DNA from 3 places in the Paenibacillus ihbetae genome. Region 2 is predicted to be linked to each of the others. Evidence: riboswitches for the same ligand, from Rfam matches in the RefSeq annotation. Region 2 holds a riboswitch; each other region holds the start of a gene.
The links. Region 2 has a riboswitch for ZMP and ZTP ahead of BBD41_RS26450 (bifunctional 5,10-methylenetetrahydrofolate dehydrogenase/5,10-methenyltetrahydrofolate cyclohydrolase). Riboswitches for the same ligand answer to the same signal wherever they lie in the genome.

Region 1: another riboswitch for ZMP and ZTP. It lies ahead of purT (formate-dependent phosphoribosylglycinamide formyltransferase); the one in region 2 lies ahead of BBD41_RS26450 (bifunctional 5,10-methylenetetrahydrofolate dehydrogenase/5,10-methenyltetrahydrofolate cyclohydrolase).
Region 3: another riboswitch for ZMP and ZTP. It lies ahead of rpiB (ribose 5-phosphate isomerase B); the one in region 2 lies ahead of BBD41_RS26450 (bifunctional 5,10-methylenetetrahydrofolate dehydrogenase/5,10-methenyltetrahydrofolate cyclohydrolase).

The regions. Positions count from the first base shown of each region.
Region 1 is NZ_CP016809.1:6,142,189-6,147,154, reverse strand. It holds gene BBD41_RS27580 (response regulator transcription factor) at 1-453, opposite strand, end outside; gene BBD41_RS27575 (MATE family efflux transporter) at 529-1,887, opposite strand; gene purT (formate-dependent phosphoribosylglycinamide formyltransferase) at 2,270-3,430, opposite strand; ZMP/ZTP riboswitch at 3,496-3,576, opposite strand; gene BBD41_RS27565 (ATP-binding protein) at 3,776-4,966, shown strand, end outside.
Region 2 is NZ_CP016809.1:5,884,370-5,889,335, forward strand. It holds gene BBD41_RS26440 (TIGR03943 family putative permease subunit) at 1-764, opposite strand, end outside; gene BBD41_RS26445 (permease) at 796-1,806, opposite strand; ZMP/ZTP riboswitch at 1,958-2,037, shown strand; gene BBD41_RS26450 (bifunctional 5,10-methylenetetrahydrofolate dehydrogenase/5,10-methenyltetrahydrofolate cyclohydrolase) at 2,108-2,956, shown strand; gene BBD41_RS26455 (Cof-type HAD-IIB family hydrolase) at 3,232-4,032, shown strand; gene BBD41_RS26460 (cache domain-containing sensor histidine kinase) at 4,113-4,966, opposite strand, start outside.
Region 3 is NZ_CP016809.1:3,724,751-3,729,716, forward strand. It holds gene BBD41_RS16470 (L-threonylcarbamoyladenylate synthase) at 340-1,473, shown strand; gene BBD41_RS16475 (manganese efflux pump MntP) at 1,562-2,125, shown strand; gene BBD41_RS16480 (low molecular weight protein arginine phosphatase) at 2,309-2,896, shown strand; ZMP/ZTP riboswitch at 3,052-3,133, shown strand; gene rpiB (ribose 5-phosphate isomerase B) at 3,246-3,704, shown strand; gene BBD41_RS16490 (TIGR01440 family protein) at 3,778-4,362, shown strand; gene BBD41_RS16495 (serine hydroxymethyltransferase) at 4,646-4,966, shown strand, end outside.

The DNA.
Region 1 (4,966 bases), 260 kb from region 2:
CTGTCCATAACAGGTCACCTCATGCTTGCCCGAATGAATGACAAGAGCTCCGTGGCGATACACCGTAACGTCCGACAGCAGCTGGGCATCATCTCCTGCCCGTCTCAAGATCGCTTTGACCCGTGCGAGAACCTCCCTGGGATCGAACGGCTTCAGTACATAATCGTCCGCTCCGGAGGAAAAGCCCTTGAGCCGGCTGCTTGCTGCGGACTTCGCCGTCAGCATCAGGATCGGAACCGGGCTGAATGAACGGATGCGGGCACAGAGCTGCTCGCCTTCCATATCGGGCAGCAACAAATCCAGTATGATCAGGTCAATCCTTTCGTCTCGCAGATGTTCCAATGCTTCTTTACCATCTGCCGCCTCCAGCGTCCGGTACTGTTCTCTTTGGAGATACGACACAAGAACTTCCCGGATATTCGGCTCATCGTCGATGATCAAAATCGTCCTCATTCCCGTCTCTCCTTGCTGGAAATAAAATTTCAAGATTTAAGTGTTCTACTATTTTAGGTTGACCGGGGTATTCCGTCACGTCTGAACCGGGATCGGAGCGGGCTGATCGGGTCTGCTCAGCTTTTTCATGCTCCAATAATACGCGGTTCCAAGCGGAATAAGCGCACCCAGCCAAGCCAGCGGATTGGCAAGACATGCCCCGGGGAATCCGATCAGCGCCGACAAGAACATGGCGGCAACGACCCGCATGATCAGCTCCATAATGCCGGCGACTGTAGGGATGAAGCTCTGGCCCAGTCCTTGCAGCGAAAACCTGTATATGAACAGCAACGACAAGAGCAAGTAGGTTGTTCCGTTCGCTAAGAAGTATTGCCCGCTGAGATCAAGCAGCTGCTCCTGTCCCTGACCGACAAACAACGAGACGGCGGACGGGCCTGCAAAAAGAACAAGTGCCCCCACCAGGATGCTGAACGATCCCGAAAGCAAAATGCATTGCTTGACGCCGAGCCGAATCCGGTCGATCCGGTTTGCCCCGAAATTTTGCGCCGCAAAGGTTGCCATCGTAACGCCGAAGGAGTTCATCGGCTGGGTTGCGAGCATGTCGATTTTCTGGGCCGCTGTGTAAGCCGCAACCGCCATTGCACCGAGCCCGTTCAGCGTAATTTGAAGAATAATCGCGCCGATCGCGATGATCGAGGCCTGGAAGCCCATCGGGAATCCCACCCGCATATGCTGACCGATAAACGCCCAATCGATCGACCAGTCGGCCGTTTTGAACTGCAGCAGCGGAACCTTTTTATGGATATAGATCAGGCAGAGCAGGCAGGAGAACAGCTGCGAGATGACGGTAGCAAGCCCTGCCCCGGCTACGCCCATCTTAAAGACAAGAATAAACACTAGATCCAGCAAAATATTCAAAATGCTGGCGATCACCAGAAATAATAACGGAGTCCGGCTGTCCCCAAGCGCCCGAAGCAGGTTGGCCAGCAGGTTGAATAGCACTGCCGCACCGACACCTGCATTGATTACGATCAGATACGAATAAGCATCATCCAATATTTCAACCGGCGTATTCATCATGACGAGGGCCGGCTTCGTAAACACGACACTAAGGATGGTCAGGACGATGGTAAAAACGATACTGATCCAAAAGCTCGTACCGACGCTTTTACGCACGCCTGCGATATCCTTAGCCCCGAACCTCTGGGCAGTTATGATGGAAAGGCCGGCCGTCAAGCCTTGCGCAAATCCGATAATAAAAAACATAATGCTTCCGGTCGATCCGACAGCCGCCAGTGCGTTCACGCCGATCGTGCGCCCGACAATGAGCGTATCGGCCATGTTGTAGAATTGCTGAAACAGATTGCCGATTAACAGCGGGATCGTGAACATGATGATCAGTTTAATCGGACTGCCTTGTGTCATATCTTTCATTGCGCGCATCTCCTATGATGTGATAGTCGTCATTCAACATCTTGTTTCTAATATGTATGGTTTCGGACTGCATGTTAGATCACTCCAGCGGCGATTGGTCCGTCCGCAGCACGAATGCCGTTTTCTTGTGTATCTTATCATGAACAACGGCAAATGTGATGCAGGTTTATGTTCAAAATCTAAATAATTTCCATGGGATGCGTAGCCGATCGTCAGATCGCATGTAGGACATATGGATCTATCGTTATTCTCTTATGAAAAAAAGGCCAGCCGGATGCAAACCGGCTGACCTCTCGCTAAGAACCCTATTCTATTCTTCAAGAGCCATTGATACCAAGGTTAAGCGAACAAGACGCACTCCCGAACTCGGTTATCGCTGCCGTTATCCTTCTTCCACCGCAAGCTTGTCCAATGCCTGCTTGGCACGGGATCGCGCTTCTTCCACCTCACCTGCGGTCGACAAGGCCACCGCCACTCTTCTGCCGGCCTTAGTAACAGGTTTGCCGAATAGACGAAGCTGGGTGTTCGGAACCGAGAGCGCCTGCTCGGCACCCGTTATCACATAATTATCCAGCTCCACCGGTGCTTTCAGTGGCCGGCTGGCACCCGGGGTCATCAGCTCGATTTCCGGGATCGGGTAACCAAGGATAGCCCGGACATGAAGCGCAAATTCGGAGAGATTTTGCGTGACCAGCGTAACCAATCCGGTATCGTGCGGGCGCGGCGATACCTCACTGAAATACACTTGGTCCTCGGTCAGAAACAGCTCGACGCCGAACAAGCCGAAGCCGCCCAATTCATCGGTAATGGCCCTTGCGATGCGCTCGGCTTCCTTCATCTGCAGCTCGGATATCGGATGAGGCTGCCAGGATTCGATATAGTCACCGCTTTCCTGCACATGTCCGATCGGCGGACAGAAGCTCGTCCCGCTCACCGAACGAACCGTTAGCAGCGTGATTTCCGATTGGAAGGTGATGAACTCCTCAATGATCACCCGGCCGTTCTGTACGCGCCCCCCTTCCATTGCGATATTCCAGCATGCTTGGATGTCGCTCTCCGATCGGCACACGCTCTGGCCTTTTCCCGAAGAGCTCATAAGCGGCTTAATGACGCACGGAAAGCCCATATCCCTTACCGCAACCTCGAATTGTTCATAGTTGTCCGCGAAGCGATATCTGGCCGTCGGCAATCCGAGTTTCTCCGAGGCAAGCCTGCGGATGCCCTCCCGGTCCATCGTCAGCTTGGCCGCTCTTGCGGTAGGGATGACGCGGAAGCCTTCCTCCTCCAGCTTTACCAGCTCGGATGTGGCCAGGGCCTCGATCTCGGGAACGATCAGATCTGGCTGTTCCCGCTCAATGACCTCCCGGAGCTTGGCGCCGTCGAGCATGTCGATTACGTAATTGCGATGTGCGACGTGCATAGCAGGCGCGTCGGCATATCGGTCAACCGCCACGGTTTCCACGCCTAATCGCTGCGCTTCGATAATGACTTCCTTTCCGAGTTCCCCGGATCCCAGCAGCAGCATTTTTTTCGTTTTATACATCGTTGTCCATTCCCCTTTTCAAGATAAAAATATTAAAAAAGAGGTAAAGGAAAATAAACTTCCCTTACCTCTGCCCAGGCGTACGGCTGTCGTCATCCATGTGCTCCCTCATGGTTCCCCATGTCGCGCCAGTCACACATCGACCTATGCATTGTCAGCTAAATCATACTGAATATTGAGCATGAATGCAATATGGCGGCCCCGGTGATTACAGGAGAGCCCCATTGTCTATCCGTTCATGGACCGACTCTCCTATTCTATTCGCTCCTGTCGTTGATGAAAGCGCATCCTGAACATATAATAGGGGGTAATCAAACCATACAGTCAATAGAAAGGAGACTTGCTGTGCTCCCCTATTCTGTCCCTTATCAGGATTTTGCTTTTGAACACGCTATCATGGGAATGGCGATCGTTTCAATGGAAGGAGAAGTGCTTCAAGTCAATGCAGCTTTGTGCGAGTTATTAGGCTGTTCCAAACAAGAAGTAATGGATGGAACGTTCAGAGCGTTAAACGACGGAGGAATTCTGGAAGTGATCAGGCAAAAGGCAGCAGATGGTCGATTGGAGCCTTCCCCGATGACGGCACTCCACGTTGATGTGAAATACGAACATCCTGAGGGACGGAATCTGCACTTGAAGCTTCACTTCTCGGCGTCCGCTGAAGCGCCAGCGCCGATCCGCCATTGCTTGGTCCAATTTGAGGATCTGACACCTGTTTACGAGCTGGAGGAACAGCTTGTACAGAAGGAAATGAAACTGTCTGAGAGGGAGGATGGCTTCCTGGAACTGCTGGAGGAGCTCCCGCTATCCGCGTTCATTACAAAGAACGGAATTGTCCAGTACGTTAATCAGGCTACGCTGCGGCTGCTTCATGCCTCGGATGCCGCTGACGTGATCGGAATTTCAACCGATGTCGTCGTAGATCCTTCCTCGCATCATAAGCTTGCAAGGCGAAGGACGCGTTACGCGAAATATCGGGAAATCGGGCCTGTTACATACCTGATCAATTGTTTCGACGGACAACAGAAAATCGTCTCCGGTTTCACGCTCATCACGACCTATCAAGGAGAGAAGGCGGCGCTTAGTATATTCAAAGATATAACCGAGCAGAAAATGGAGGAGGATCGCATCATGCAGTCCGAGAAGCTGACGACGGCAGGACAATTGGCTGCTGGCATCGCACATGAGATCCGTAATCCGCTAACGTCGATTAACGGGTTTATCAAGCTTCTTCGTACTTCGGAGAAGAGCAATAAGCTTTATTTTGATATCATCGAATCGGAGCTCAAACGGATTGAGCTGATCGTCAATGAGCTGCTGGTGCTGTCCAAGCCTGAAATCGCCCATGTCAGCAAGCCGCTTGACGTGCTCGACATCATCGAACAAATCGTTACCCTGATGAAGGTCCAGGCCGCGATGAACAATATCGAGATCATCCCGCGTTACCCGGCCGAGCCCGTGTACGTTCACGGGGAAACGAATCAACTGAAGCAGGTATTCATCAATCTGCTGAAGAACGCCATGGAGGCGATGGAT
Region 2 (4,966 bases):
GCCTGCTCTCCGCTCACGAGAATGCCGAACGGAACGGCATCGGCCGTGCAGCACATCAGCAAGAACCGGCTGACGGCAAACATGTTCTTATCCATGCTGTCATCCCTGAAGACAAAGCCTTGGACCGAGATAGGCTTGCCGGCAAAGACAGGCTTATACATCTCGATCGCGCCGACCGTTTCGGAAAATATTTCGGGCCTTACCGTGACGGAGGGCAAGGCGTACAGCCGCTTGGCCAGCTCCGCAAATTCGACGCTATACTTATCCTTGGGTGCGAAGAGATCGACAGGAGCATTTTCATTACCGGCGGGGTTGGGTTTGCCGACGCCATCAGCGGTACCGGTATCTTCGGGTACGTCTTCCGAACCGGAGCCGGTCCGGACATCCGGATTCGGATAGGTGTACACCATGCCCTTCTTGGCAGCCATGCTGCTCGCGAGAGGCTGATCGGGCACCAGCAGACCGAAGAACAAAGGCAGGGCGAACAAACCATATACCGTCATATTTCGGACCACGCCCCGGGGATGAGGGTGCTCGCAATCGCATACGTCGCCGGCGTCGCCCATGACGGCATGGTATACCATGCCGAAGGCGATGAACAGAAGCGGAACCGGACAGAGCAGCAGAAGTTTCTGCATCTGCGGAGCCAGGTAGTATTCAAGCAGATTCGATTCATTCAAGTGCATGATATAAATAGCAAGAGCAGCCAATAGCAGCGCACGCATGGCATAATGGACCCGCGTGACCGCCGATGAACGGTTCATGGCAAGGGCTCGCCTCCTTTTTGTTCAAGGATTATCCGCCAAGGAAAATATTCACGATCAGGGAACCGACAAATACGAGCATGACGATGACAATGCTTAGTCCGATGACGAATTTCGTCTTAAATGCGGCGGATAGCATGAGCAGCGTTTTGAAATCGAGCATCGGGCCAAGCACGAGAAAGGACACGAGAGGGCCCACGGTAAAGGTATGCGTAAAAGCCGACGCGACGAATGCATCCGACGTTGAGCAGAGCGAGAGGACAAATGCCAGTCCCATCATGAACAGATAGGAGGACAGCGGACCGTTCGCAAGCGAAAGCAGCTCCTCCCGCGGAATAAACGCTTGAATGCAGGCCGTAACGAAGGCTCCGAGCACCAAATATTTGCCCATATCCACCATTTCGTCGCCGGCATGAACAAAAAGGCTACGCCAAGTTTTGCTGTGTGCGTGGGATGGCCGGCTTCCGGCGGCTTCGGACCCGGCCGTGAAATCTTGGAAGGAGCGCTTAAGCGGGTTATTCTTCACGAAAGCAAATACGAGCAACCCAATCGTGACGGCAATCATGAAGGCCAGTCCCATTCGTCCGATCGTGATCTCGGGATGCGAACGGAATGCCATCATCGTCGCGGCAAGCACCACCGGATTCAGGATCGGGCCGCTAAGAAGAAAGGTGATCCCGACATAAGCCGGCATGCCTTTTAACATGAGCCGGCGCACGACAGGAATCATGCCGCATTCGCAGACCGGAAGGATCATCCCGAGCAGGGAGGCGAACAAGACGCCGGGCACCGGATGCTTCGGCATTAGTCGGCGAACCCATTCTTCCTTGACAAAGATTTGCAGCAGCGAAGAAATCAACACCCCGAGCAGCACGAACGGCAGGGCCTCAAGGAAAATGCCGATGAATACGGTTTTGAGCTGCTGCACTTCGGTACTGCCCAGCAGGGCGAGCCCGCTCCTAGGCATCGTCATGAGAGCCGGGAACAGAAAGAGCAGCGGAAGAAAGAACGGCAGCCATTTGAATAAAGCCGGAATTTTCATGCGGGCCTCCTGACGAAAAAAAATCATCTACGAGGACATTCTATGCTTGGACGATAGACAACTTTCCATTTTAATCAAAAGAATTACGAATAACTCTTTCCATTCGAAGCTATGGCGTACTCCCGCTCGCTCATGGTATAGTAGTAGTACGTTGACTGTGCGTTACTGGCGTAGCTTGGGGTACCAAGAGGGAGCGCATAGTTTCATATGCCGTACGCCTGGGCAAGAGGTAAGGAGACGATCATGTCGCCTTGCCTCTTTATGTTTTATTGACTAACAATGGCGAAGGAGCGGGTTGAACATGAGTACAGAAACGTTGATTTTGGATGGAAAAGCGGTATCGGATGATCTTAAGGCCAAGCTGGCCGTTAAGGTCGAGCAGCTCAAAGCCAAGGGAGTTACTCCTTGCTTGGCGACGATCCTCGTCGGGGATGATCCGGCCTCGGCAACCTATGTGCGAATGAAGGGCAATGCGTGCCGGCGACTGGGAATCGAATCCCGGAAAATCGAGCTGAAGGCGTCGACGACGACCGAGGAGCTCATTGCGGCCATTCGCGAGCTGAATGAGGATTCCGCGGTGCACGGCATTCTGCTCCAGCATCCGGTTCCGCATCATATTGATGAAAGAGCGGCATTCGATGCGATCGCGATCGAAAAGGATGTGGACGGCGTGACCACGCTCGGCTTTTCGCAAAATGCGTTCGGGTTCGCGGACTATCCGTCCTGCACCCCGGCAGCGATTATCGCGATTATGGATTATTACAAGCTTCCAATCGAAGGCAAGCATGCCGTGGTTATCGGCCGGAGCCCGATCCTCGGCAAGCCGGTCTCGATGATGCTGCTAAACCGCAACGCTACAGTGACGATCTGCCACTCCAAAACGAACCATCTAGGCGACATCGTCGCGCAAGGTGATATTGTCGTTGCTGCGGTCGGCAAGCCCAAGTTCATTCAAGGCGAGTGGATCAAGCCGGGCGCTGTGGTGCTTGACGCCGGCTATAACGAAGGCAATATCGGAGATGTCGATTATGAGGCTTGTGCGGAGCGCGCGTCCGCGATCACGCCGGTTCCGGCAGGCGTCGGGCCGGTAACAATTGCCACGCTGCTGAAGCATACGGTTGAGGCGGCCGAAAGAACACTGAAGTCCTAAACATGGATAATGCAATGCAAATGAACCGGGTCCTTTTGAAGGCTCGGTTTTTATAATAGAATTGGAGGCAGAGAGGAAGACTTCCCTTTCCGGCTATGGGCTTGTAAGCCCTTGTACGGACTGTCTTTCACGAGGTTTGGGTCACCAAGATACGGTTAAAAACCAAAGGATTCGCACGGTTGGACAATCACAGGATATAAATTGTTGCTTGCTCTGAAATGCTTTTCATCATTTACAATACACCCATCAGCTAATGAAAAGAGGAGCGAGGGCTAATGAATAAAAAATTGATCTTCTTTGACATCGACGGAACGCTGCTCGATCATGACAAGCGAGTCCCGGAGTCGACACTGGAATCCATTCAGCAATTAAAAGACAACGGGCATGAAGTCGCGATCGCGACTGGTCGCGCTCCCTATCATTTCCAGGACATCCGCGAGCTGCTCGGCATTGATTCCTATGTGTCCCTGAACGGGCAATACGTCGTTCACGAGGGCAAGCCGATATACGGGAACCCGCTGCCTCCGGAGCAGTTGCAGCAGCTCACCGAGCTGGCGGTGCAGCTGGATCATCCGATCATTTATGCGGGAAGCGATGCGATGAAAATGAACGTGACTCACCACAAGTTCATCGATTCCAGCTGGGGCGAGCTGAAGCTGACCATTCCGGAATACGATCCCGAATATTATCTCGGGCGGGATATTTACCAGGCTATTGTGTTTTGTACCGAGGAGGAAGAGGGGGCCTATCGGTCCGGATTTGAAGGAAGACTCGATCTAGTCCGCTGGGGTCCGTACGGCACGGATGTGCTTCCGGCCGGCGGCTCCAAAGCCGAAGGCATCCGGCAGTTTATCCAGGCGCTGGGCATGGAGATTGCCGATACCATCGCCTTTGGCGATTATTTGAATGATCTGGAGATGCTGTCGTATGTCGGCCATGGCGTAGCCATGGGGAACGCGCCTGACATCGTCAAGCGCGCGGCCCGGCATGTTACCAAGGACGTAAGCGAGGACGGCATCCGGCACGGGCTTCAGATGCTGGGCCTGCTGGATCCAAAGCCGCAGGTGATGGCGTAAGCATTTCGGTTGACAAGATGCGCTTTGGCTGCCTGAGCATTAAAGGCATGCCGATTGTGAAGGGGCCATGTACATGGCTCCTATTTATTTGCGGACGTACCATTGGGAAGAATGCAAGGAAAGATGAGGGTTACCTCGGTTCCTTTTCCCGTTTCACTCTTAAGTCTTAATCCATAAGCGCTGCCGTATTTGAATTGGATGCGGTGATGAACGTTAGCCACCCCGATATGTCCGTTCAATATCGAGTCCTTGCCCTCAGTATGGAGAAGATGGTTAAGCTGCTCCAGCCGCTCAGATGACATTCCAATCCCATTATCTTTTACCATGACAACAAGATCCCCATTATCGTTGGTGTGCACATGGATATGTACTGCCCCGCCTTCACCCAAGGTTTCAAGACCGTGCGTGAGCGCATTTTCCACGATCGGCTGGATGATCATCTTGGGTATGAGGAGGGGCAAAAACTCCTCTGGGCAGACCAGTCCATACGTAAAGCGGCCGGAGAACCTTATCTGATAGATGGTGATATACGCGTTTACGATTTGAAGCTCTTCCCCGAGACTGACCTCATCCCCTCCCTTGATGCTGTACCGGAGCATCCGGCTTAAGGCACCCGCCATCTCATACGTTTCTCTGCTGCCCTGCGAAATGGCGATCCCTTTCATCGTATCCAGCGTATTGCTTAGAAAATGCGGATTGATCTGGCTCTGAAGAAAGGCGTACTGCAACCGCTGTTTCTCCAGCTCGGATTGATACAGTTGGGTATCGGATTGAACCAGCTGATTCGTTAAACCATTGATCCGCTGGAGCATCGTATTGAATTCGTTCGAGATCATTTCGATTTCCGCATAGCCTTCCAGTCGGACCTTTGAATGCAGCACATTCAAGTTTCCGGTCTTTAATTGTTTCATGAAGGTCATGAGCTTGGACAGCG
Region 3 (4,966 bases), 2.2 Mb from region 2:
TTTTTTTAAATATCGGAGCGTGTAAGCTTCTGGGGGATCTGCTGCTTGATATTGCGCCAAACTGCTGCGGTATGCGTCTGTCTTCTTGAAGGACTTCGATAGACGTGACGATATTTTTATATTCGGGATGAATGCTTCGTTGCGGATCGATCGATGCGTGCGAAGTCTTCAATACCGGCAGGCAAGGCAATGGAAACGGAAGCCGTTGGACAAGCTTGTAAAGCCGTTCCCGGATGGGCTTCAACAAAGCGCGTGCATGATGGTTAATATATTTCATAAACAGAAAGCTTGGGATAGGAAATGGAACATACTGCAAGCGGCCGCGAGGACAGCCGCCAAATGGAACATCACGGAGAGCATGTCGATGCGCAGTCCCGACCGACGAAGGTGTGGCGTATCGACAGTGAATCGATGGAATCCGGAAGCCGCACCCCGGAGGAGGAGCAGGCCTTGCATGAAGCGGGCCGTGTGCTGGCAGGCGGGGGGCTTGTCGCCTTCCCGACGGAAACGGTTTACGGGCTAGGCGCCGATGCGGGCAGCACGGAGGCGGTTGAGCGCATATTTGCGGCGAAGGGAAGGCCGTCGGACAACCCGCTGATCGTGCATATTTCGGATTTGTCTCAGCTGGATGACCTGGCGCTTCGGATAAACGATACCGAGCGTGCCCTGATGAAGGCGTTCTGGCCGGGACCGCTGTCGCTGGTGCTGCCTGTGAAGCCGGGTGCCGTGTCGCCCCGGGTGACGGCAGGGCTGGACACGGTCGCGGTTCGCATGCCCGACCACCCCGCTGCGCTCGCCCTGATCCGCGCAGCCGGATGCCCGCTGGCCGCGCCGAGCGCGAACCGCTCCGGCCGGCCGAGCCCTACGCTCGCGGGCCATGTGCTGGAGGATTTGGCCGGCGCGATCGACGGCGTGCTTGACGGCGGCCCTGCCGGGGTCGGCGTCGAGTCGACGGTTGTGCAAGCCGGCGAGGACGGTGCCGTGACGGTGCTCCGCCCGGGCGGCGTCACGGCCGAGCAGCTTGCCGCGGTAGCGGCAAGCGTGCGCCTCGACCCGGCGCTAACAAGCGCCGCCGGGGAGGCGGAGAGCCCGGCGCCCCGCTCGCCGGGCATGAAGTACACGCACTACGCGCCGAAGGGCGCGATGTGCGTGGTGCAGGGCCGCGACGCCGACGCGGTAGCGGCCCGCATCGCGGCCGAGCTTGAGGCCGCCGCCCGCCGCGGCGAGGTGACCGGTGTGCTGTCGTTCGACGAGCACATCGGTCGCTACCGCGCGGACGTGGCCGTGCCGCTCGGCCGCCAGGCCGCGCCGGAGGAAGCGGCCCGCCGGCTGTACGCCGGCCTGCGCCGGTTCGACGAGGCCGGCGCCACCTTCATTCTGGCGGAAGCCTGTCCTGAAGAGGGCCTCGGCGCCGCGGTGATGAACCGGCTGCTGAAGGCGGCGGGGCATCGTGTGATCGACGTGGATCATTAACCGCAGCCTTTTTTTGATGGCCGATTAGGCATCATTTATCCCTTGTCCGCATAAGGTGTACAAGACCATGGGACTTGGGGGAATGGGCATGTTGGAGGCGTCTGTCCAATCGGGACAGCTTGCGGCGATTCTGCTCATGGCGGTTGCACTTGGGCTAGATGCATTTTCGCTTGGCATCGGAGTCGGTTTGCGAGGCGGGCTGCGCTATCGTCATATGCTGGGCATGAGCTTTCTGATCGGCCTGTTTCATATGCTGATGCCCCTGCTGGGGCTGTCTGCCGGCCGTTATGTCGGATTATTGCTGGGACAGGTTACCGGGCTTGCCGCCGGCGGGCTGCTGGTCCTGCTCGGGGGCCATATGATTCACAACGCCTTTCGCGGGGGCGAGGGCAGGCTCGTCCATCCGTCCGCGCTGCTGGGCATGCTGTTGTTCTCGCTTAGCGTCAGCATTGATTCGTTCTCGGTCGGATTGTCGCTTGGCATGTTCGTGCATGATGTGACGCTGATCGTTGTAACCTTCGGCGTTGTCGGCGGCTTGATGTCGATTCTCGGTTTGATGCTGGGCCGTCAGGTCAGCAGCAAGCTGGGCGAGTACGGCGAGATGCTCGGAGGACTTATTCTGGTTGTGTTCGGCGTGATGTTTATTGTTTAATACGGACGGCCGTTAAGGCGAATCGGATATGGAATATGGGATGGATGCAGGGGCTTGTTGATCGGAAGGCTCGCAACCTTATAAGGAATCATTTTCCGAGTAATACCGAATTGGCGAAATTTGTGATGGGATTTGATACAATATCCGTATGGACCTAATACTGACGGGAGGAGCCTTAAGACTGTGAAAAAAATACTGTTTGTCTGCACCGGAAATACCTGCCGCAGTCCGATGGCCGAGGGGATGCTGCGCAAGCTGGCCAAGCAGCGGGGCATTCCGGTGGAGGTGCGATCCGCCGGCGTATCGGCGATAGAAGGCATGCCGGTATCCCATCATGCGGAATCCGTGCTTCGGGATCAGGATATCCGGGACGAGCTCGTATCCAAGCCGCTCACCTCGGAGCTCGTGGAATGGGCCGATCTTGTCCTGACCCTGACCCAATCGCATAAGCAATATGCCATTCGGCAGTTTCCTCACGCTGCTGACAAAATGCATACATTAAAGGAATATGTTGAGGATGACAGCAAGGTACTGTCGGATCTGCAGGAGCAGGACAGTCTATACGCATCGATTGAGCTGGCCCGATCCCTCGGTCAAGAAGTCAGCGACAGGGACCGTGAACGGCTGATCGAGCTTCGCCAGCGCATTCCGAGCTTTGATATCTCGGATCCGTTCGGCGGCACGAAGGAAGAGTATGAAGCGACCGCAGCCGAGATTCGGACGGCATTGTTTCGTTTGTTGGACAAGCTGAATGCGGGCGGTTTGGCATAATCGCTTTGCGGGGAATTCGCCAAGCACCTGCGGGAGAACAGCAGATGACCTGAGCATCGGGACACATAGGAAGGTAAGGCGCGGCAGGCAGGCGATGCAAAAAAAGCCGCTTGCCTTTCCTCGGCGATTGATTTAAGATGTAGGGGAAACAACAATAGATCCGGTGTAACTGGCGACGAAGTGGATGAAACCACGGTGGAGCACCGGAGTATACGGCCGGTCGCCTGGGCAAAGAGCATTGGAGCACTACGTGTGCGCCGACTGCTCTTTTTTCGTCTTTTGCGGGATATTTGGGTTATAATGAAACAAGCTAATCACGCGAAAGCGAACATATGAGGGGGTTTCATCGATGAAAATTGCACTAGGCACGGATCATGCGGGCATTCGCCTGAAAGAGGAAATCATGGAGGTTATTCGCGGCCTTGGACATGAGGTGGAGGATCTCGGCTGCGGCTGCTCCGATTCCGTCGACTATCCGGACTATGCGCTGCCGGTATGCGAGAAGGTCGTGTCCGGCGAAGCCGATCGCGGCATTCTGATCTGCGGGACCGGCATCGGCATGAGCATTGCGGCGAACAAGGTGCCGGGAATCCGGTGCGCCTTGACGCATGATGTGTTCTCGGCCAAAGCAACGCGCGAGCATAACGACAGCAATGTGATCGCGCTCGGCGAACGCGTAGTCGGCCCCGGCCTTGCCGCGGAAATCGTCCATGCTTGGCTGACAACCGAGTTTAGCCACGGCGAGCGTCATGTCGGCCGCGTCAACAAGATCAAGGCGATCGAGGAACGCTACCTCAAGAACGGATAGGACGTTTCTCTCCGGAAAGGCGCTGGACTTAGGGCATGAAGCGACGTTGAGACTATTAAGGGAGGACTGTGGCATGAGCGATGCTTCCAACATTTCCTTAAACGAGCAGACCGCCCGCATCGTCCGCGAGCTTGCCGAGACGGCGAAGCTTGGACCGGGCAAGGTGCTGGTCGTCGGCGTGAGCACGAGCGAGGTTGCAGGCAAGCGGATCGGAACAGGCGGCGCGCTGGAGACGGCGCAGCAGCTGCTTCAAGGCATTGCCGAGGTTCAGGCGGAGTACGGATTCTCGCTGGCCTTCCAATGCTGCGAGCATCTGAACCGAGCGCTGGTCGTCGAGCGCGAGCTGCTTGAGCGGCTTGACTTGACGGAAGTGGCGGCTGTGCCGATTCCGGGAGCCGGCGGCTCCATGGCAGCCAGCGCCTACCGCAGCATGAAGCAGCCTTGCCTGGCGGAATCCATTCAGGCGCATGCGGGCATCGACATCGGCGAGACGCTGATCGGCATGCATCTTCGCAGCGTCGCGGTTCCTTTTAGGCCGAGCGAACGGTACATCGGGGAGGCGCGGGTTACGGCCGCATATACCCGGCCCAAGCTGATCGGCGGAGAGCGGGCCGTTTATCGTCAGGTGCCGGATGCGGATTCCGGATCATGCAATTGATTCGTTTGGAATGAGGCTCGACATCTGGTTTGCTTGTTTGTAGGACTAACGAAGAGGGAAATGCCGGCAGGAGAGTGAAATGATTTCGACTCCATGATCGTGTGTGCCTTTGTTAACGATTCTGCCTTGGATCCCATTCCAAGGATGAAGAAAATCCGGGAGCAGCAGCGATTGTGAAAAAAATTCACGCACTTGCCCCGCATCCCTGCTCGATCGTTGGCCTTATGTAATATGGAAACAAAATATTTTAAGCAAGATTTTGGATCATAGGAGGATATAAATAATGATGGAACATTTGCGTAAGAACGATCCTGCTGTACTTGAGGCGATGGAGCTGGAGCTGAAGCGCCAGCGCAGCAATATCGAGCTGATTGCATCGGAGAACATTGTCAGCGAAGCGGTCATGGAAGCGATGGGCACCGTCCTCACCAATAAATATGCGGAAGGCTACCCTGGCAAACGCTACTACGGCGGATGCGAGCGTGTGGACATCGTCGAGGATATCGCACGCGACCGGGCGAAGGAATTGTTTGGCGCCGATCATGCCAACGTGCAGCCGCACTCCGGCGCGCAGGCGAATATGGCGGTGTATCTCGCAGCGCTC